4 regions of the Pantoea sp. KPR_PJ genome follow, and region 2 is predicted to be linked to each of the others. Evidence: predicted binding sites of a transcription regulator. Region 2 holds the regulator's gene; each other region holds the start of a gene.
What was found. The regulator CRP, encoded in region 2, controls carbon source genes, mostly activating them, when cyclic AMP is high. The targets are predictions, from matches to a motif close to ATGTGANNNNNNTCACAT.

Region 1: the regulator CRP is predicted to act here: its motif matches at 3,608-3,625, upstream of HP564_RS12680 (sugar transporter).
Region 3: the regulator CRP is predicted to act here: its motif matches at 2,143-2,160, upstream of aaeR (HTH-type transcriptional activator AaeR).
Region 4: the regulator CRP is predicted to act here: its motif matches at 4,156-4,173, upstream of HP564_RS10765 (YjcB family protein).

What each region holds. Positions count from the first base shown of each region.
Region 1 is NZ_JABMIK010000005.1:107,556-113,244, forward strand. It holds gene HP564_RS12655 (ROK family protein) at 1-40, opposite strand, end outside; gene HP564_RS12660 (LysR family transcriptional regulator) at 178-1,074, opposite strand; gene HP564_RS12665 (MFS transporter) at 1,167-2,426, shown strand; gene HP564_RS12670 (hypothetical protein) at 2,590-2,847, shown strand; gene cybB (cytochrome b561) at 2,965-3,501, shown strand; gene HP564_RS12680 (sugar transporter) at 3,677-4,861, shown strand; gene HP564_RS12685 (hypothetical protein) at 4,902-5,159, opposite strand; gene HP564_RS12690 (YdgH/BhsA/McbA-like domain containing protein) at 5,188-5,445, opposite strand.
Region 2 is NZ_JABMIK010000007.1:208,769-214,457, reverse strand. It holds gene HP564_RS15730 (hydrolase) at 1-675, shown strand, start outside; gene HP564_RS15725 (YheU family protein) at 672-890, shown strand; gene HP564_RS15720 (phosphoribulokinase) at 952-1,821, shown strand; gene HP564_RS15715 (OsmC family protein) at 1,948-2,352, opposite strand; gene crp (cAMP-activated global transcriptional regulator CRP) at 2,655-3,287, shown strand; gene HP564_RS15705 (YccS/YhfK family putative transporter) at 3,346-5,421, shown strand; gene HP564_RS15700 (aspartate aminotransferase family protein) at 5,422-5,689, opposite strand, start outside.
Region 3 is NZ_JABMIK010000013.1:24,976-30,664, forward strand. It holds gene tldD (metalloprotease TldD) at 1-1,176, shown strand, start outside; gene aaeR (HTH-type transcriptional activator AaeR) at 1,208-2,125, opposite strand; gene aaeX (p-hydroxybenzoic acid efflux pump operon protein AaeX) at 2,401-2,604, shown strand; gene aaeA (p-hydroxybenzoic acid efflux pump subunit AaeA) at 2,612-3,544, shown strand; gene aaeB (p-hydroxybenzoic acid efflux pump subunit AaeB) at 3,556-5,511, shown strand; gene HP564_RS19595 (NAD-dependent succinate-semialdehyde dehydrogenase) at 5,623-5,689, shown strand, end outside.
Region 4 is NZ_JABMIK010000004.1:48,686-54,374, forward strand. It holds gene HP564_RS10750 (transposase) at 514-909, opposite strand; gene HP564_RS10755 (polysaccharide biosynthesis C-terminal domain-containing protein) at 1,435-2,691, shown strand; gene HP564_RS10760 (ATP-grasp fold amidoligase family protein) at 2,700-3,650, shown strand; gene HP564_RS10765 (YjcB family protein) at 3,765-4,046, opposite strand; gene soxS (superoxide response transcriptional regulator SoxS) at 4,312-4,737, opposite strand; gene soxR (redox-sensitive transcriptional activator SoxR) at 4,821-5,306, shown strand; gene HP564_RS10780 (glutathione S-transferase family protein) at 5,354-5,689, shown strand, end outside.

The sequences.
Region 1 (5,689 bases), on a different contig from region 2:
TGATCTGGTCAATATGGCCAGGCTGATTGTCCAGATTCACACCCTGCTCCCGGTTATTTTCGCGCTTCTAAATAAACACCGACTATGGTGATGCAGATTGCGCGCGGGCGTCAAACATTTGATTTGAAATGTGATTTGAAGCACATAAAAAATCGGGCCGTGATTCGGGTCTGATTCTTATTTGTGCACCACTGGCTGCAAAAGCTGCATCATATTGTGCATCTGCATGGAGGGCTGGCGTTCGCCAGACCACACCAGCCAGACTTCCGATTGCGCATCCTCTTCTTTGAGCGGCAGCCAGACCACATCGGCCAGCCGCGCGCGGGCAAAAGAGGCGGGCAAAATTGATACACCCAGGCCGGTTGCCACCAGCCCAAGAATGGTCATCGCTTCGCCTACTTCCTGCATGATATAGGGCTGAATATGGTAACGATGCAGCAGGCTGAGAATTTCGCCATGTAGCGCTGTCCCACCCTGCGGGTCGAAAAAGATAAAAGGCTCGTTTGCCAGCGCGCTCACAGAGATGGTTTCCGCATCGGCCAGCGGATGTGCCCAGTGCACCACCGCACGCAGCGGTTCACGCAGCAGCAGCTGGTGGCGCAGATCGGGGGGCAGCAAAGTATTGCGCATCACGCCTAAATCGAGCTGGCCTTCATGCAGCGGCGCCAGCTGCTGGCGAGTATTGATCTCCTGCATCTGGATATGCACCTGTGGCCAGCGCTGGCGAAACTGATAGAGCGCGTCTGAGACCAGCCCGGTAAACGGCGCAGAAGAGGTAAAGCCGATGCGCAGTTCGCCCTCTTCGCCCCGCTGCAGGCGCGCGGCTCGTCCGGCGGCCAGTTCCACCTGCTGTAATATCGTGCGTGCATCGCTGAGAAACTGCTGACCGGCTGGCGTCAGCTGCACGCTGCGGTTAGTGCGTAAAAACAGCTTCGCTTCAATCTCCTGCTCCAGCTGCATAATTTGCTGGCTGAGCGGCGGCTGAGAAATATTCAGTTTCTGCGCTGCGCGACCGAAATGCAGTTCTTCCGCAACCGCCAGAAAGTAACGCAAATGGCGCAGTTCAATATTCATATTTTCAACATATCAATTGAGATGATTAATATATTAGACAACATACTTTCCTTTTCCTAAGGTATTCAGACTGTTTCAGGTGAGGATTAGATGTGCGTCACTCTTCTCAGTCGGTTGCGCTTAAAGATGAAGCGTTAACCTTATCCCCCGCCGCCTCTACGGCGTCATCACCCGTCAGGATTAAACGCGGCACACCGCAGTTTATGCGTGTTACTCTGGCGCTGTTTTCAGCGGGTCTGGCAACCTTTGCCCTGCTTTACTGCGTCCAGCCCATCTTGCCTGTACTGTCAGCGCAGTTTGGCATTTCGCCCGCTGAAAGCAGCATCTCACTCTCACTCTCAACCGCACTGATGGCATTAGGGCTGCTGGTCACCGGCCCGCTTTCCGACGCCATTGGCCGTAAAAATGTGATGGTGACAGCGCTGATGCTGGCCGCCCTCTGTACCCTTGTTTCTGCGGCCATGGACAGCTGGCAGGGGATCCTGGTCATGCGAGCGCTGACTGGCCTTGCCCTGAGCGGCGTTGCTGCCGTCGGCATGACTTACCTGAGCGAAGAGATCCACCCCAGCGTCGTTGCCTTCTCTATGGGACTCTATATCAGCGGTAACTCAATTGGCGGGATGAGCGGTCGCCTGCTGAGCGGCGTTTTGACTGATTTCTTCTCGTGGCGTGTCGCCATTGCCGCCATCGGCTGCTGCGCACTCGCCTCGGCGCTGATGTTCTGGCGCATACTACCGGCTTCGCGCCATTTCCGACCGGCATCGCTAAAGCCTCGCAGCCTGGTTATCAACTTCCGCCTGCACTGGCGCGATGCTGGTCTGCCGCTTCTGTTTGCTGAAGGATTTCTGCTGATGGGCGCATTCGTTACGCTGTTTAACTACATCGGCTACCGGCTGCTTAGTGCGCCTTACCACCTCAGTCAGGCTGTTGTTGGCTTGTTGTCCGTGGTCTATCTCACCGGCTCATGGAGTTCGCCAAAAGCAGGGGCGCTGACCATGAAGCTGGGACGCGGTCCGGTGCTGCTGGGTGCGACAGCCGCGATGCTGGCCGGATTGCTGCTCACCGCCTTCAGCACGCTGTGGTTGATTTTGCCGGGGATGATGCTCTTCACCGCCGGTTTCTTCGCGGCGCACTCGGTTGCCAGCGGCTGGATTGGCCCCCGTGCGCGTCGCGCGAAAGGCCAGGCCTCTTCGCTTTATCTTTTTTGCTATTACGCGGGCTCCAGCGTAGCTGGCACGCTCGGTGGCCTGTTCTGGCACAGTTTCGGCTGGGCAGGCATCACCGGCTTTATTTCTGCCCTGCTGTTGCTGGCGCTGCTGGTGGGCTGGCGCTTACAGCGGAAGAAAATATAGCCCCCCGGGGGGAAAAGGGGCCGTCTGCGCCCTTTTTTACCTCTCCCTCTCCGGCTACCTGACAAATTAGTGCCAATATCAACCAGACGCGCAATACCCCGCTATAATCCCTTCCATTCCAACAATAAATGCACGTTTATTCACAGCAATGAGGATGCCCCTTATGGGCCTTTACTACTACGTTTCTAAAAATTCAGGTTACAACGATAACCATGTTGTTCACGCAGCTGGCTGCCAGTATTTGCCTCCGCTCGACGCCAGACTCTTTCTTGGCACCTTCTATACCGCTAATGCGGCTATCCAGCAGGCACGTAAGTACTATGCCAGCGCGCTGGGCTGTGAGTGCTGCTGCCCACTGCCGTTAAAAAAAAACCTGAACACCCAGAATAGCGTGGCGCTAAAACATATCGCCACACTCTGATTATGCTGGCCTGTCCACCTGTGTCAGGCTGCCGTTTTTATCGTTGCGTCAGTTTGTTAAAATCAGGCATGGTTTTCCGGTATATTAGGTATTCATCTCCTGTTGCATGAGCAGACTATGCGCGAAAAATATGCCGCCTCACAAGTTGCCCTTCACTGGCTGACGTTTTTACTGGTTGCCCTGGCCTACGCCACCATTGAGCTGCGTGGCTTTGCCCAGCGCGGCTCATGGCAGGGTTATGTGATGATCGTGACCCACTTCAGCGCGGGATTTACCGTTATGCTACTGATGCTGGCGCGTCTTTTTTTACGCACCCGCTATCGCACACCGCCGATTACGCCTGCCGCGCCGCGCTGGCAAACCGGCCTTGCGCACCTGGTACATACGCTAATTTATGCGTTATTTATTATCCTGCCTGTTCTGGGCCTGACTTCCCGTTACCTGCGCGGACGCGACTGGTGGCTTTTTGGTATTCCGATGCCCGTGGCGGACGAGCCTGACTTTGATCTCTCCGACAGTCTGATCGACTGGCACGAGACGCTGGCTCCGATGGGATACTGGCTGATTGGTCTGCACGCAGCTGCCGCGCTGTTCCACCACTATTTTCTTAAAGACAGCACGCTTAAGCGCATGATGCCGGGCAAACCGTCCTGACGCTGCCGGGTTATCGCTCTGATACAGAGCGATAACCCCGTTTGCGAAATAAAACCGTGTTTCAGCGTTCCCCTGACCGTGCAATTCCCTCACAATAGTCGATAATTTGTGACGCAAATCACTTTCGTGGATGTTAATGCTGCATCCGTTTGTTGTTCTGACTGACCTGACTGACATGCAATCGACTACTGTTTCCCGTAAAACGGCCTGGCTCCGCGTGGTGCTACTGGCTATCGCCGCCTTTGTGTTTAATACCACTGAATTTGTGCCAGTTGGCCTGCTGACAGACATTGGTGCCAGCTTCAGTATGAAAAGCGCCGATGTAGGCATTATGCTCACCATCTATGCCTGGGTTGTTGCCCTGCTTTCGCTGCCGCTGATGCTACTGACGCGCAACGTTGAGCGCCGCATGCTGCTCTCCGTGCTCTTCCTGATATTTATTGCCAGCCACATACTGTCCACCTTTGCCTGGAGTTTTACCTCGCTGGTGATATCGCGAATTGGCATTGCGCTGTCGCATGCGGTTTTCTGGTCGATCACCGCCTCGCTGGCGATTCGCGTAGCGCCTGCCGGGAAAAAAACGCAGGCGCTGAGTATGCTGGCAACCGGCACCGCGCTGGCAATGGTGCTGGGCGTCCCTATTGGCCGCATAGTCGGCCAGTATCTGGGCTGGCGCACCACGTTTGGCATGATCGGTCTTTCCGCTCTGGTCCTGATGGTGCTGCTGGCACGTATTCTGCCCCGCCTGCCCAGCGAGCATACCGGTTCGCTCGGCAGCGTACCGATGCTGTTCCGCCGTCCGGCGCTGGTGAGTATGTACCTGCTGGTAACGATAGTGGTTACGGCGCATTACACTGCCTATAGCTACATCGAACCCTTTATGCAGTTTGTCGCCAGCGCTGATGAGAATTTTACTACCCTGCTGCTGCTGCTGTTTGGTTCTGCCGGTATCGTTGGCAGCCTGCTGTTCAGCTCGCTGGGCAATAAATTTCCGTCAGCGCTGCTGATTGTAGCTATCGCCATGATTACGCTCTGCATGGGGCTGCTGGTGTTTGCTGCGGTCAGACCGGCAGCCATTGCCACGCTCTGTATCCTGTGGGGTATGGCAATGATGATGATCGGTCTGGCGATGCAGGTACGTGTGCTGTCGCTGGCGCCGGATGCGACCGATGTGGCAATGTCACTGATGTCCGGTATTTATAATATTGGCATTGGCGCAGGGGCGCTGCTGGGAAATCAGGTCAGCACCCACCTCAGTATGGCGGACGTGGGAAATACTGGTGGTTTGCTGGGGCTGGTGGCGCTGTTCTGGTGTATCTACAGCTTCCGTAAATATCCGCAGCTGCGCAGTAACGGATAAAAAAACGGGCTTCAGTGTTATGTCACTGAAGCCCGTTTTATTAATTAATGCTGGTAGCGGTGCCAGACAGCTTGCTGACTCCAGAAGTCGAAGTGATGCGGAAAGGCTTTACGCGCAGGTTGTCCTGCTTTCCCGACAGCTGCTGCTCCAGCGAAATTAAACTGCTGCTGCCGCTGACCTTGACCGCAGAGGTCATAGCCTGGTCATCAGGTGCAACGGCCAAAGATTGCGCCGCCGCGCCAGCAAACGAAACCGTGCCCAGAAGCAGTGCAACTACGGCAAATTTCACGCTTTTCATCTTTCTCCTCCTTACCGCCACCACAGAATTACTGATAAATCACTGCGGTGCCGTGCAGGTTGTTCTGGCCTGACGTTGACGTAATGCGGAATGATTTTGCACCTGCCGCATCGGCTTTCGCATTGAGCTGTGCTTCCAGCGAATCCAGGTTTGAACCACCCTGTGCAGAGATGGTGCCTACAGCCGTTTGATGCAGCGGATCGCTGTTAACCTGGTCAGCCGCAAATGCGCCAAAAGTCAGGGTGCTAAGGGCCAGCGCGGCCAGGGTCAGTTTGATGGTTTTCATGGTATCGGCTCTCATGTTCGGTTTTTAAAAGTGTCGTTAAATTAATTAACGATCGTTAAATAAATGGTAGAGCATTGTACGATGAAGCGTCAACATTTTTTTATCGATCGTTATTTTAATGCGGAAGTGGCGTGATTATGGGCTCCAGCCTTCGAGATGACTTAACCATTAGGGTGATAATCAGTCGACGAGGCACAAAATGATAACCTGCTGTCACAGGCCTGCAGACTGGCTTGCATATTTT
Region 2 (5,689 bases):
GGCGAACCGAACCGACTGCACCGCATCTATCACTCTGGCGAAACCGAAGATGCGGCTTTTTTTCTGCACTGGCTGAAGACGCGCTGGGGCGATGTGCCGACCGCTGCAGTCGGCGTATCGCTTGGCGGCAACATGCTGGGCTGCCTGCTGGGAAGACTGGGTGACGCCGCTCCGCTCGACGCTGGCGTCATTATTTCTGCGCCGCTGCTGCTGGAACCGTGCAGCCTGAAGCTCGAACAGGGATTTTCCCGTTTTTACCAGCGCTACCTGCTTGATCAGCTAAAAAAGAATGCCGAACGCAAGCTACGTGCCTGGCCGGGGACGCTGCCGGTTGACCTGCTGCAGCTCAGAGCACTGCGTCGCCTGCGTGACTTTGACGATGCCATCACTGCCCGCGCGCACGGCTTTGTTGATGCGCAGGATTATTATCGTCGCGCCAGCGCCCTGCCGCTGCTCAAAAACGTACGTAAACCCTTGCTGATTGTGCACGCGAAGGACGATCCTTTTATGACGGATGAGGTGATCCCGCAGTCGGATCAGCTCTCAGCCAGCACCACCTATCAACTCACGCCGCATGGCGGACACGTTGGCTTTGTCGGTGGCACACTGCGTCAACCGCAGATGTGGCTCGAACAGCGCGTGCCGCAGTGGCTTACACAGTGGCTTAGCTCATGATGATTCCCTGGCAACAGATTGACCCTGAAACCCTCAACAACCTGATTGAAGCCTTTGTGCTGCGTGAAGGCACCGACTACGGCGAGCAGGAGCGCAGCCTGGCGCAAAAGGTCGACGATGTGCGTCGTCAGCTGGAACGTGGAGACGCGGTGCTGGTCTGGTCGGAACTGCACGAAACCGTCAATATCATGCCGCGCAGCGAATTTCGTGGCTGATGCGCCACCGCGCTTTTCATGTTAACAATGCCTATCGCCCGACGTTACAGGAAGCTTCAACATGTCAGCACGACACCCGATCATCGCGGTGACCGGCTCCAGCGGAGCCGGGACCACCACCACCAGCCTGGCGTTTCGCAAAATTTTTCAGCAGTTCAACCTGCATGCCGCCGAACTGGAAGGCGACAGCTTCCATCGCTTTACGCGACCAGAAATGGATATGGCGATCCGCAAGGCACGCGATTTAGGTCGCCATATCAGCTACTTTGGGCCGGAAGCCAACGATTTTGGCCTGCTTGAGCAAACCTTCAGTGATTACGGCAGCGCAGGCAAAGGCCAGTCGCGCAAATATCTGCATACCTATGATGAAGCGGTGCCGTGGAACCAGGTACCCGGCACCTTTACGCCCTGGCAGCCGCTGCCGGAAAATACCGACGTGCTGTTTTACGAAGGACTGCACGGCGGTGTGGTGACGCAGCAGCATAACGTGGCGGAAAAGGTGGATCTGCTGGTTGGCGTGGTGCCGATCGTTAACCTGGAGTGGATCCAGAAGCTGGTGCGCGACACCAGCGAGCGCGGCCACTCACGCGAAGCGGTTATGGACTCAGTGGTGCGTTCAATGGAAGATTACATCAACTTCATTACGCCGCAGTTTTCGCGTACTCACATCAACTTCCAGCGCGTGCCAACCGTCGATACGTCTAACCCCTTCGCCGCGCGCGAGATCCCGTCGCTGGATGAGAGCTTCGTGGTTATTCACTTTCGCGGACTGGAGAATATCGACTTTCCCTACCTGCTGGCGATGCTCCAGGGATCGTTTATTTCGCATATGAATACGCTGGTGGTGCCGGGTGGCAAGATGGGGCTGGCGATGGAGTTAATTATGGCACCGCTGGTGCAGCGGCTGATAGAAGGAAAGCAGATCGCCTGACGACGGAAGCAGCAGACGGCCTGGCCACGCAAAAGCGACAGACGCACCCAGCGATAAGGTGCGTCATTACGCAGGGCAGCGCTGAGTAAGACGTGCTGTCCTTGTCACCGGCACCAGCGGTTTGGCTTACTGCGCCACAACCTCATAGCTGTGGGTAATGTCGACCCCTTTGCCCAGCATCAACGCCACCGAACAGTACTTCTCCGCTGACAGATCTACCGCGCGCGCCACGGCTTTGTCGCTCAGCGCCTTGCCGGTAACCACGAAATGAAGATTAATATGGGTAAACAGGCGCGGTGCCTCTTCACGGCGTTCCGAGGTCAGCTTTACCTCGCACTCCACCACATCGTTGCGGCCCTTTTGCAAAATAGAAACCACATCGATGGCACTACAGCCGCCAGTCGCCATCAGCACCATTTCCATCGGGCTGGGCGCTTTATCGCCCGAGTTACCGTCCATCAGGATCTGATGCCCTGAAGAGGACTCACCCAAAAAGGTTAATCCTTCGATCCACTTCACTCTTGCCTGCATTGTTTTTCCCTCGAGAATAGCCTGTTTGCCGCCAGAGTACGCGTTCACCTGACAAACAGCAATCCAGAGTAATCCCCCCTCTGCTGAAGCGAGACAACAGAAGACAGCTGACAAAAGCTGTGCTACAAACAGTGCTGAAAATAGTTTCGTCTTATTAAGGACGAAGGCGGGACACCTCAAGCGCCTGGCGCAAAATGGAACCCCGAATAATCTCCCTCTCGGGAAACGCTTGAAGCTTTCATCGCCTGGCAGAGAATATGACTCTGCATTTTGGGCACGATTACAACAGAGGATAATAGCGAATGGTTCTCGGCAAACCGCAAACAGACCCTACACTCGAATGGTTCCTGTCCCATTGCCATATTCACAAATATCCATCCAAAAGTACGCTGATTCATCAAGGTGAGAAGGCTGAAACGCTTTACTACATCGTGAAAGGTTCCGTTGCGGTACTGATCAAAGATGAAGAAGGTAAAGAGATGATCCTCTCTTACCTGAATCAGGGTGATTTTATTGGCGAGCTTGGCCTGTTTGAAGAAGGTCAGGAGCGCAGCGCCTGGGTACGTGCAAAAACCGCGTGCGAAGTGGCCGAAATTTCTTACAAGAAATTCCGTCAGCTTATTCAGGTGAATCCGGATATTTTAATGCGTCTCTCTTCGCAGATGGCGCGCCGTCTGCAGGTTACCTCGGAAAAAGTGGGCAATTTAGCTTTCCTCGACGTGACCGGACGTATTGCACAAACCCTGCTCAACCTGGCAAAACAGCCAGACGCCATGACGCATCCCGACGGCATGCAAATCAAAATTACTCGTCAGGAAATTGGCCAAATCGTTGGTTGCTCACGCGAAACCGTGGGCCGCATTTTGAAAATGTTGGAAGACCAGAATCTGATTTCCGCCCACGGCAAGACCATTGTCGTGTACGGCACCCGCTGATTTCCTCTCTCTCCCGGCGTGATGTTTCTGTCACGCCGCTACTGTTTTCAGTGAAGTGATGTGGCGTCGAATCATCTATCACCCCGAAGTTAACTATGCGCTGCGGCAGACGCTGGTGTTGTGCATTCCTGTGGCGCTTGGCTGGCTGTTTGGCGATTTGCAAAAAGGCCTGCTCTTCTCTCTCGTTCCCGCCTGCTGCAACGTGGCTGGCCTGGACACGCCGCATAAACGCTTTTTCAAACGCCTGGTGGTCGGCGGCTCGCTGTTTGCGCTCGGCAGCTTTCTGATCCAGCTGCTGACGCTAAAAGGCGTCCCGCTGCCTGCCGTGCTTTTTGCCTTGCCGCTGCTGCTGGGCGTGACTGGCGAAATCAGCCCGCTGCACGGTCGTCTGCTCCCTGGCACGCTGGTCGCGGCTATCTTTACCCTTAGCCTGATTGGGCGTATGCCAGTCTATGTGCCACCGCTGCTCTACATTGGTGGCACGCTCTGGTACGGGCTGTTCAACTGGTTCTGGTTTTGGCTGTGGAAAGAGCAGCCGATGCGTGAAACCCTGAGCCTGATCTATCGCGAGCTGGCGGATTACTGCGACGCGAAATATACGCTGCTGACCCAGCTCACCGATCCCGAAAAAGCGCTGCCGCCGCTGCTCGCGCGCCAGCAGAAAGCGGTTGATCTGATTAATACCTGCTACCAGCAGATGCACATGCTCTCTGCCAGCCGCGACAACAGCCATAAACGGCTCATGCGCGCTTTTCAGGTAGCACTCGATTTGCAGGAACATATCTCTGTCAGCCTGCATCAGCCAGAAGAGGTTCAGAAGCTGGTCGAGCGCAGCCATGCGGAAGCGGTGATCCGCTGGAATGCCAAAATTATTTCAGCACGGCTACGTGCGCTGGCCGATGCCATCCTCTATCACCAGCTACCGAGTCGCTTTGAGATGGAAAAGCCGCTCGGCGCGCTGGAGAAGATCACCCGTCAGCACCCCGATAATCCCGTCGGGCATTTCTGCTTCTATCATTTCAGCCGTATCGCCCGGGTGCTGCGCACGCAAAAACCGCTCTACCAGCGTGACCTGATGAGCGATCGCCAGCGCCGCCTGCCCCTGCTGCCCGCCCTGCGCAGCTACCTCTCCTTTAAATCTTCAGCGCTGCGCACGGCGGCACGCTTTGCGGTGATGTTGATGTTTGGCAGCGCGCTGGCGATGCTGTTCGATATTCCCAAGCCTTACTGGATCCTGATGACCATTATGTTTGTCAGTCAGAATGGCTACAGCGCCACCCGCGTGCGTATTCAGCACCGGGCGTTGGGCACCTTTGCCGGGCTGGTCATTGCCGCCGCCTCGCTACGCTTTGCCGTGCCGGAATCCCTGGTGCTGCTGTTTATGCTGGTGGTTACGCTACTCAGCTATCTGGTCACGCGCAAATATTACGGCTGGTCGATGATTGGCTTTACCGTTACGGCGGTCTATTCGCTGCAGCTGCTGTCGCTGAACGGCGCGCAGTTTTTACTTCCACGCCTGATGGACACGCTGATGGGCTGTTTGATCGCCTTCGGCGGAATGCTCTGGCTATGGCCACAATGGCAGAGCGGGCTGCTTCGCCAGAATGCGCACGACGCGCTGGAAACCTGTCAGGATGCGCTGCAGCTGCTGCTGGGACCCGAGCAGGAGGCGAAAAAGCTGGCCTATCAGCGTATGCAGGTTAACCAGGCGCATAATGCGCTGTTTAACTCGCTCAACCAGGCGATGCAGGAGCCGGGCTTTAACGCCCAGTACCTGAAAGACATGCGCCTGTGGGTCACGCACAGCCAGTTTATCGTCGAGCATATCAATGCCATGACCATTCTCGCGCGCGAGCACACGATGCTGACACCCGATCTGGCGCAGCGCTACCTGCAGTCATGCGAAATCGCCATCCAGCGCTGCCAGCAGCGGCTGGAATATGACGGGCCTGGCTCACAGACCAACATCATGGAAGAGGTCAATAATTTGGGTGAAGGGGCGGTCACGATTCTGGAGCAGCATGTGCGCCGTATCCTGGAGCACCTGAACGTGATGCATACCATTTCGTCACTGGCGTGGAGCCAGCGGCCACAGCATGGCCGCTGGCTCATCAGGCATTTACGTAAAGGTTAATCAGGCTGCCAGGACGCCTTCCACCGCGCGGGCGAAACGCGCCATACCCTCTTCAATGTCGGCTGGCTCAATAACCAGCGAAGGCGCAAAGCGGATCACGTCAGTGCCCGCTACCAGCACCATCAGGCCTTCGGCCGCTGCCGCATTGAGAATGGCGCGCGCTTTTCCCGCATGCTGCGGTTTTAGTGCAGCGCCGATCAGTAGTCCTTTGCCACGAATCTCTGTAAAGAGATCGTGCTTCGCGTCGAGCGCCTTCAGGGCCGTCACA
Region 3 (5,689 bases), on a different contig from region 2:
CAGTCGGCAGAAGCGGCGCGCAGCATTGTGCGTGAACAGGGCAACGGCAAAGCGCACACCCTTTCAAACGTGATGCATCGTGCACTTTACCAGCCGATTAACCCGCTCGACAGCCTGACACGTGAAGATAAAATTGCCCTGCTGCAGCGCGTGGATAAAGTGGCTCGCGCCGCAGATCCCCGCGTGCAGGAAGTCAATGCCAGCCTGAGCGGCGTTTATGAGCAGGTGCTGGTCGCGGCAACCGACGGCACGCTGGCAGCTGATGTGCGTCCGCTGGTGCGTCTCTCTGTCAGTGTGCTGGTGGAAGACCAGGGCAAACGCGAGCGCGGTGCCAGCGGCGGCGGTGCGCGCGTCGGCTACGAGTTCTTCCTCGCCGACGAAAACGGCGATGTTCGCGCTGATGCCTGGGCAAAAGAGGCCGTGCGCATGGCGCTGGTCAATCTTTCTGCCGTGGCCGCGCCGGCGGGTACCCTGCCGGTGGTGCTGGGTGCAGGCTGGCCGGGTGTGCTGCTGCATGAAGCAGTCGGGCATGGCCTTGAGGGCGACTTCAACCGTCGAGAAACGTCAGTATTCAGCGGTAAGATGGGCCAGCTGGTCGCCTCTGAACTCTGCACCGTGGTGGATGACGGGACGATTGAGGGGCTGCGCGGTTCGCTGGCGGTGGATGACGAAGGCGTGCCGGGCCAGTACAACGTGCTGATTGAAAACGGCGTGCTGAAAGGCTACATGCAGGACAAGCTTAACGCACGTCTGATGGGAGTAGCACCGACCGGCAACGGCCGACGCGAGTCCTATGCGCATCTGCCGATGCCGCGCATGACCAACACCTATATGCTGGCAGGCAAATCGACGCCGCAGGATATTATTGAAAGCGTCGAGTATGGACTCTATGCACCGAATTTTGGCGGTGGCCAGGTTGATATCACCTCCGGTAAGTTCGTCTTTTCCACCTCAGAGGCTTATCTGATCGAGAAGGGCAAAGTAACCAAACCGGTGAAGGGAGCCACGCTCATCGGCTCGGGTATTGAAGCGATGCAGCAAATTTCGATGGTCGGTAACGATCTGGCGCTGGATAAGGGCGTTGGCGTCTGTGGCAAGGAGGGGCAAAGCGTGCCGGTCGGCGTGGGCCAGCCAACGCTGAAGCTGGATAAGCTGACAATCGGTGGCACCGCCTGACATCGATGACAGCCTGCTTTAGGGCAGGCTGTCAGCTTGCACGATATTGTTGATACTGCTCCGCCACCTGCTGGAAATACTCCGTCAGATAGTCGATACAGACCTGCACCTTCAGCGGCAGTTTATCTTTTTCGGTATAGAGCGCATAAACCGGGCGCGGATCGGACTGATACTGCGGAAAAAGAATGTCTATCTCACCGGCATTAATCTCATCAATCACCCACATCATCGGCACATAGGCGATGCCGTTACCGGACTTCAGCCATCGAATCAGCGTCAGCGAGTCGTTGGTGACGAAACGTCCCTGCGGTGAGAGCCGCGTCACCAGCCCTTCGGGTGCGATCAGCTCAAAATTGTTGTCCGGACGCACGCTATATTCCAGCCAGGCAAAGTTATCTATGTCAGCAGGCTTCTCCGGCGTACCGTGCTGTTGCAGATAGCTTTTTGCGGCACAGACCACCATCGGCATTGCGCCAAGGCGACGCGAAAAAAGGCTGGAATCTTTCAGTACACCGACGCGGATCACCAGATCCAGCCCGTCAGCAATCAAATCTGGTGCCGGAATACCCGCTACCAGATTGACGTTCAGACCAGGGTACTCGCGCAGCATACGGGTGGTCATCTCAGCCAGTACGTTCTGCGCCATCGTTGACGAACTGCCTATACGCAGCGTGCCAATCGGTGAATTGTTAAAGGCGTAGAGCTGTTCATGCACCTGCGACGCTTCCGCCAGCATGCGACGGCAGCCCTGATAATAGATCTTCCCCGCCTCGGTCAGGCCGATACTGCGCGTGCTGCGGTTAAGCAGCTTGACCTGCAACTCATCTTCCAGTTTTGCCACAATCTGGCTAATAGACGACACACTAAGGTGAAGCTGGCGTGCAGCAGCAGTAAAAGAACCTAATTCAACCACTTTGGCGAAAATGGACATGCCTTTCAGTCGTTCCATTGTTTACTCTGGCTAAAAAGTGATTTAGTTCACATTCTGTAGAAAACGTATAGTCAGGCGCGTTACTATATGCGCACCGGGGTATCTCCCGGTGATTCGCTTTTGTCTGGATCAGGCTACCCTGAGCCGCTGCAAAACGCCTGTTGCTGCCCGATGATACGCTATTATTTACTCAGCTGTGGTTCGGATGTTGTTATCCGCCGTCATCGACCCGTCACGGCTTGTGCTCGTGCAGGTTAAGGATCACCCCGGCAAGGTCGAACTAAGGATCCCTGATGAGTGTGCTTCCGGTTTTTGTCGTGTTTGGGCTCTCGTTCCCGCCCATTTTCATAGAACTGATTGTCTCGCTAATGCTGTTCTGGTTAGTGAAACGCCTGCTGACGCCTAGCGGTATCTACGATCTCGTCTGGCATCCGGCGCTTTTTAACACGGCACTCTACTGCTGTGTGTTTTACCTGGTATCCCGTCTATTCGTCTGAGGTTTAAGTGAAATCGCTAATAAGAAAAATCGCGCGTTACGCGATTACTATTCTGCTGGTCATCATCGCTGTGGTTATCATCTACCGCGCCTGGGTGTTTTATACCGAATCCCCCTGGACGCGGGACGCCAGATTCGCGGCGGATGTTGTGGCGATCTCGCCCGATGTGACCGGCCTGATTACTGATGTGCCCGTACATGACAACCAGCTGGTGAAAAAAGGCGATACGTTGTTTGTCGTCGATCGCCCGCGCTATCAAAAAGCGCTGGATCAGGCGCAGGCTGACGTGGAGTACTATCAGGCGCTGGTAAGCGAAAAGCGTCGCGAAGCTGCACGCCGCAACCAGCTTGGCACCTCCGCAATGTCGCGTGAGGCGATAGAGCAGGCAAACAGCGATTTGCAAACCAGTGAGCACCAGCTGGCGAAATCAATCGCCACGCGCGATCTGGCAAAGATTGACCTTGCACGCACAACGATTACCGCGCCGTCTGACGGTTGGGTTACCAACCTTAATGTCTACCAGGGCGAATTTATCACCCGTGGCTCCGTGGCGGTGGCGCTGGTGCAGCAGCACTCGTTTTATGTGCTCGCTTATCTGGAAGAGACCAAACTGCATGGCGTAGCGCCAGGCTATCGCGCAGAAGTGACGCCACTTGGCAGCAATGTGGTGCTGCGCGGCACCGTCGATAGCGTTGCGGCAGGGGTAACCAACAGCAGCAGTTCAGTCGACAGCAAAGGTATGGCGACCGTCGACTCCAACCTCGAGTGGGTCCGTCTGGCGCAGCGCGTGCCGGTGCGTATTCGTCTTGATCAGCAGCCTGGCAACCGTTTCCCGGCAGGGACAACCGCCACCGTGGTCATCACTGGTCAGAACGACCGCACCGATACGCAGGTGTCGCCGATAACGCGTCTGTTTAATCGTCTGCGTGAGTTTGGTTAAGCGGGGCCGATATGATCGAGTTCCTGCGCTTTCCGATTAAGCTGGCTTTTGCGCTGGTGGCAGCGCTAATGATCGGCTTTCACCTGAATCTCGAAACGCCTCGCTGGGCGGTCATGACGGCGGGCATCGTCGCAGGCGGTACCGCGTTTGTTGCGGGCGGCGATCCCTATTCTGGTGCGCTTCGCTATCGCGGCGTTTTACGTATTATTGGAACCTTTATTGGCTGCATCGCCGCCTTAACGATCATGATCGCCACGGTGCGCGCGCCGGTAGTGATGCTGCTGCTCTGCTGCGCCTGGGCGGGTATCTGCGTCTGGCTCTCCTCCCTGATTAAGGTTGAAAACTCCTATGCGCTGGGACTGGCTGGCTATACCGCGCTGATCATCGTTGTGACCGCCGATGCCAACAACGGTTTGACGCTGGTACCGCAGTTTGCCGTGGAGCGCTGTAGCGAAATTGTGCTGGGCATACTGTGCGCCATTCTGGCCGATATGATCTTTTCACCGCGCTCCATTAAAAAAGTCATTGATAGCGAAGTGGATGCTCTGCTGGTGGCGCACTATCGGCTGCTGCAGCTGTGCGTCGCGCACGAAGATAAAGAGGAAGTCGACAAGGCGTGGAGTGCTCTGGTGCGCCGCACCACCGCCCTTGGCACCATGCGTGGCCAGCTGATGATGGAGTCATCGCGCTGGCAGAATGCCAATCGTCGACTGCAAATGCTTAACACGCTGTCGCTGACCATGATTACTCAGGCGGCGGAGACCTTTCTTATCCAGAACTCCCGTCCGGAATATATTCCGGCACAGTATCGTCTGCTGATAGAGAAAAAGGCGGAAAGCGTTGCCGACGTGCATCGGCGGATGAAGGTGATGCGTCGAGTGATTGGCGCCAGCGAGGAGGGCAAAACGCCCGTGACGCTTGTCAGCTGGGTTGGCGCGGCGACCGAATATCTCTTGCTGTTGAAAGGCATTAAAAGCAACAGCCGCATCACCACGCCAGAGGAGGGCATCCTTCAGCGTGAGGTGGTCATTCAGGCGCGCTCTGCGGAAACCCACCATGCGATGATCAACGGCATCCGGACGTTTGTCGCCACTGCGCTTGGATCACTATTCTGGCTCTATACCGGCTGGACCTCTGGCAGCGGCTGTATGGTGATGCTGGCGGTGATCACCGCACTGGCGATGCGTGTGCCGAATCCGCTGATGATGGCGAAAGATTTTTTCTACGGAATGATTTTTGCGGTGCCGCTCAGCTCGTTTTACTTTATGTACCTGCTGCCCAGCACACAGCAGAGTGCGCTGTTGCTCTGTATCGTCATCGGTCTGCTCGGCTTTATCAGCGGTATCCTGATACAGCGTCGCCAGCTCGGCACGCTTGGGGCATTAGCCGGTACCATCAACGTGCTGGTGCTGGATAATCCCATGACTTTCCACCTGAACGTCTTCCTCGATAATGTGCTGGGGCAGATGATTGGGGCTTTCGTTGCGCTGATGGTTATTCTGCTGATCCGTGACAAATCGAAAGCGCGCACCGGCCGCAAGCTGCTCAACCGCTTTATGTATGCTGCCGTCTCGGCGATGACCACTAATCAGGCACGTCGTCGTGAAAATCATTTACCCGCGCTCTACCAGCAACTGTTTATGCTGCTGAATCTGTTCCCTGGCGATATCGACAAGTACCGTATCGCGCTGACGCTGATCATTGGTCACCAGCGGCTACGCACGGCAGACGTGCCGGTCAACGCCGATCTTTCCGCCTTCCATCGCCAGCTGCGCGCCACGGCGGATCGGATCATATCCGCACGTAGCGACGACAAACGTCGTCACTATTTTGAACAGCTGCTGGCGGAGTTTGACGTTTACCAGCAGAAGCTGGTGCAGTATGACGCACCGCTCAGCGTCACCGAGCCGGTCAGGCGTCTGGCCGATATGCTAAGCAAATACCAGAACACGCTTCTGCAAATCTAAACCTGGCCGCTGCGCTGTGCAGCGGCCCCTCAATGTCACGCCTTCCCTAAAACGCCTGCTTTTGCCATCTATACTTTTCTGACAGGAAAAAAGACTGACAGGAGCAAACGCATGACCAAACCCCTACACGACAGCGACCTTTTTCAGACGGGTTATCTGGTCGACGGCGAATGGCGAC
Region 4 (5,689 bases), on a different contig from region 2:
GTTAGCCATTGCTATCTTTTGGCTGATTAATCCTATATGCCATCAATGTTCATTAATGAAAGCAATTAGCAATCGTAAACCATTGTGGTGAGAAAAATCCTGGTTTCTTTTTGCCGTCTCGTTTACCAGTGGCAGAGCAAATAATCTTCGCCAGGTGCAAAGTTAGTGCCAGGTTAATCTGTGGTAAACGAAGCGTTAATTTGAGGTGTTGTTCACTGCTGCTTAATGAAAGACGGACGTTTTAACGCCGGGCATTAACAGTGTTAAAGTTAAAGGAGAAGCACCAATCTCATCGAAATGAGATTGGGCAAGTAGAGAAGTAGCGAGAATTGCGAGACTTTTGCTGGTGCTTATCAATATTACCGCAAAAAATGAAAGTCGACCTTGCAGGCAAACTCATCAGGAATGCGTGGAACGAAAATTAAAGCCGCGAATGGTAAGTTAAAGTGTCATCATCTCTTCTGGTAAGAACAATCTCAGCGCTAAGTCATCATTAGGGCACTATTATTGGTTTTATCGGTTTTCTGAGCCTGACGGATAGTGATAAACGCTACGGCTAATATCCAGCAAACGGCAGCTGCGGCGCGTGCCGATGTCGAAAGTGCTCTGTAGAAAGTTAACCGCCTGGCGCTTTTCGTTGGTGGTGAAGAAGTTTTTCAATACGCTCTGTAGCATCTCCTTGTCTGAGTTGAGGGTTTGCAGTTCCCGGGTAAGTGTTTGTAGCTTATCTTCTAACTCTTTGATTTTTCTACCTTCCTCTGATGACAGCCCAGAGAATTTCTTCTTCCAGCTGTAGAACGTTGCCTCAGAGATCCCTAGCTCGTCACAAATCTCCCTGACTTTAACCCCTGATTCAGAAGCTTTAATGGCATTTGTGATTTGCTCTTCGCTATATCGTGACTTTCTCATAAATGCTCTTACCTTTCTTATCGATTAATGGATGAGATGTACTGTATTAATATCTGGCACTGTAAATAAACTATTAATGCAGTATTAAAGTGCGCGATTAGAATTGCGTGGGTTAAATTAAGTTATTTGGAATAAATATCATCATGGGATAAATCTTATTTTATTCTTATCCCATAACCGCACCTTCCTGGTCAGGGATTTTTGTTATAGATTCTCTCCATCCCAAATACGAAAAATTTCTACATACATTTGATATTTAGCATTACGTGCTTGCTAAATTTGCAGGGAAATGGCCTGCGGATGAGTCATGTTTTCACCGTGAAATCGATTCCAAATCCGCCATTCTGAGCCAAATTTAATCAGAATTATCCTGAAAATATTCACCGAATCGTGTTCTGATTCTCATTTTTCGGACCAGCCTGGTTTGAAATCTTTAAATAACGCCAGGCCCACTGCGCGCTTGTTAATTCGTTACAGGGACGTTGTACCGAAGCGGTTGAAGTAAGTAATGCAAAGGATGAGTCAATGAAATTAAGCGTAATGTCTAATGCCGCCTGGATGATGTCTGAAAAGATTGTCTCGGTTTTTGGCGTCATATTTGTGACCTCCTACGTGGCAAAGTCATTTGGGCCAACGGTATTTGGTCAAATGGCATTTTCGACCTCTCTGTTTTCAATGGTCCAGACCGTTGCCATCTTTGGCACCGAAACCATTTTGTTTAAGCGGATCAGCAAAAGCGCCCCAAAAGGGCTCCGTCTGATGAACGTGGCGCGCACGCTGCGTATGATTTTACTGCTGCTGACCGCCGCGCCGGTACTGGCCTGGGTGTGGTTTACCATGCCGCAAAACTTTCTCGCGTTTACGCTGGCCTCCTTTGTCGCCTCGGTGTTTGTTACCCAGGATACGTTCAGCGTGTACAACAATGCGCGACTCGCTTCCCGGCTCAATACCGTTGCTAACTCGCTCGGGATGCTGCTCAGCTTTGCCATCAGCTTCGCGATTGCCTGGCTGCGTCTGAATCCTGCATGGCTCACGCTTTCCATCGTGGCCGTGACGCTCGTGCCCTACGTTATCAAACGCTACAACTTCTACCGTGAAACCCAGGATATTGCTCCGCCGCAAGAGAAACGCAGCGCCTATTTGCGCTACCTGATGTATGCCGGTTTGCCGCTGGCGATCTCCAGCATCTTTATCTCCGTACAGGTCAAAGCTGCACAAATGTTTTTGGCCGGTATTGCATCGGCAAGCGATCTGGGGCTGTTTGCGGCGGCCAACACCATTGCGGCTTCGTGGATTTTTATCCCCGTGGCACTCATAACTTCTTGCTTCACTGAAATTTTCAGAGAACGCGGTGAAGTGGCCATCAAGCTGGCAGCACGGCTGAATGGTTATGTCATGGGAGTTTCACTGATGATGTTGCTGGTCATCGCGCTGTTTGGCGAGAAAATCATCATCGCTTTGTACGGGTCAGAATACACACAGTCAGGAAGTCTCATTACGCTGTTGTCCATGGCGACCTGCTTTTCCGCCATGGGCACCGTAGCCTATCGCTACATGGTCAAAGAGGGTGGTTTCAACTATCTGTTGAAGAAAATCATCTGCCTGATGGTCATCAGCCTGCCGCTTTCGTGGTGGCTGATCCAGGGCTACGGCATTATGGGCGCTGCATGGAGCGTCTTCGTGTCGGAACTCTTGTCCCTCACCGTAATGAATTACTTCTTCAAAAACGGCGTCATTCAAAGAATTCAAGTTTCCTCGCTCAACTACAAAACCTACAAATGAGGTCCGATATGTTTAAGTTGAAAGATGAACTCAGAAGAAGTGTGCAGTACTTCATCAAGAAGATGCCCTGGGCATACCAGGACCGCATTTACTACTTCCACAAGTTCAGAAAGCTACCTAACCTGCGTCAGCCCAAGGTATTCAATGAAAAGGTGCTGTACCGCAAATTTGTCTATGGTGACTACCAGATTTACGGTCGCCTGTCAGACAAGTATTCGGTGCGCGACTACATTGCCGAGAAGATCGGCAGCGAGTACCTGATCCCTCTGGTGCACGAGTCCACCGATCCGGCCTCGCTCAACACTCTGCCCAGCTGGAAGGGAACGGTGATCAAGCCGAACCACGCTTCCAACATGGTAGAAATTCTGCTGGAAGAGCCCGATACGCTGCGTAAACAGCAGATTATCAACAGCTGCTACCAGTGGTTGAAAACCGACTTTGCTAATGAGGCGCGCGAGATCCACTATCGCTACATCAAGCCGCGTATTCTGGTTGAGCAGTACATTGGCGACGGTAAAACAGCGCCGATTGATTATAAGTTCCACATGTTCAATAAGCGCGATGGCCGCTTTGAGTATGTGTTGCAGGTCATCTACAACCGCTGCCAGCCGCAGCTGTCGATGAACTTCTACGTCAATAACCTGACTGAAGCGTTCCATAAAATTCGCGATACCGGGCTGGATGTCACCCGCATTGCCGAGTCGCTGCAGCACGCGCTGGATCTCAGCAAGAAGCTGGCGAGCGAGTTCGACTATGTGCGTGTCGACTGGTATATCCATGAGGGACGCATCTACTTTGGTGAGCTGACCTTTACGCCGGGGGCGGGACTTGTCACTGGACTGGATCGCGGACTTAACCAGATGATGGGAGATATGTGGATTCAGGACCGTCGCGGCACGCAGAGACCGGGCGTTTCAGTGCAGGATGTCAACATCCCTGCGCTGTTGAAAAAAGTTTAAGTCACACAGCAAAATAAAAAACCCCGCTCTGCGGGGTTTTTTATTGGCTGCACGAAGCAGCGCGTCACGTATCAGCGCTGGGGGCTGGAACAGAAGTTCTCAGGTGACCCGCGATCAGGGCATTGGCAGGTCGGGTGGCGTCTGACTCATGACCTGTATGAAGGCATCTTTGGTGACTGTCATAAAGTGATGCACGTTTTCCATGCTCAGCGTAATGCCCATCAGACCCATCACAAACCAGCAGGTCATGCCCAGACCGATGCTGCCGCACATAAACGCCATTACATGATGGCTGTTCTGACGAAAACGAATTTTAAGGGTGCTGGCAAAAAACATCATAATTGCGCTGAGCAGTTCCCAACGCATAACAATCAAGCTGGTAGTAATCGTCGCCATCGACTTAAGCCTCTGAATCTGAGTGATTATCCCTGACGGTTACTGGACATCACCGGCGACGAAAAGACGCGTCAGGGAAGGGCTTTTCGTCGTCAAAAAGGGGTGTAATGTGTGACCTGTGTCACATTATATCACTGGATTTGAAATTATGAACAAAATTTGTACCGGGTAAGAAGCAAAAGTTCTCACGCGTGTCAGGCCGAGGGGGAAACGGGCGGTGTGAGGCAGAGAGCAGAAAAGAGGCGCCCGTTATGGGCGCAGAGTCTTAGCGAATCGGGCAGCATTCGCCAGTGGTACGCTGGGTAAAACTGGCCATGGATTCGCTACAGTCGAAGCTGACCAGGCGTGGACGCTGCATCGCCTGGCGGCGCATAGCGTGACGATAGGCGGTAGGCGTTTGAGAAAACTGGCGGCGAAATACGCGTGAAAAAGTCTGCTGCGAGTCATAGCCATACTGCATCGCAATATCAAAAACCGGACGCTGCGTCTGGCGCAGTGCTTCCGCCGCCAGCGTCAGGCGACGTTCGCGAATATAGCCACCCAGCGTCTGTTTCGTCACGGTACGGAACATACGCTGCAGATGCCATTTTGAATAGCCCGATTTCGCCGCCACTTCATCAATCGACAGCGTCTTATCCAGGTTCTGATCGATCCAGTGCGTCAGGGAGTGAATGATCTCTTCTTGCATCATATTCTCGTCCTTTAGTCCTGAGGGATTCGTTATTTGACGCAGGCGAGTATAATTCCTCAAGTTAACTTGAGGTAAAGAGCCAAATGAAAAAAGATCGCAACTACCCGAAGCCGGTGTTAACGCCGGGAGAAGTGGCGCAGCGTAGTGGTGTCGCGGTCTCCGCGCTGCATTTCTACGAGAGCAAAGGGTTGATCTCCAGCACGCGCAACGGGGGCAATCAGCGTCGCTACAGCCGTGACGTGCTGCGCCGCGTCGCCATCATTAAGATTGCCCAGCGCATCGGTATTCCGCTCGCCACCGTAAGCGACAGCCTGATGCATATTCCTGCCAATAAGCGTATGTCGGCACAGGAGTGGGATGCGCTAACGCAGCACTGGCGCGAAGAGCTGGACAAGCGTATCGAAACCCTGACGCGCCTGCGCAACGATCTCGATGGCTGCATCGGCTGCGGCTGTTTATCCATGCGCGACTGTCCCTTGCGCAACCCGGGAGATCGGCTGGGGCAGCAGGGATCGGGAGCGGTGCTGCTCGATCCTGAACAGGGTGACAAGGGGAAGCCGCCGCGCTAACGAGGAGGGGGGCTATACTTGCCTGAGGCTCATAACAGGGATTCAACATGATTACTGTCCACCACCTTGAGCAGTCGCGCTCGCACCGTGTGTTATGGCTGCTGGAAGAGCTGGAGGTGCCTTATCAAATCAAGCGCTACCAGCGTGAGGCTTCAATGCTGGCACCTGAAGCGCTAAAAAAGGTGCATCCACTCGGTAAGTCACCGGTGATTACGGATGAGAATCAGGTTGTCGCGGAGTCGGGTGCCATCCTCTCTTATCTGGAAAACAAGTACGACACCGAGCATCGTCTGAAACCGGCAGATGATGCTGCGCGCCTGCAAACCACTTACTGGCTGCATTACGCGGAGGGATCGCTGATGCCGCTGTTGCTGATGAAGCTG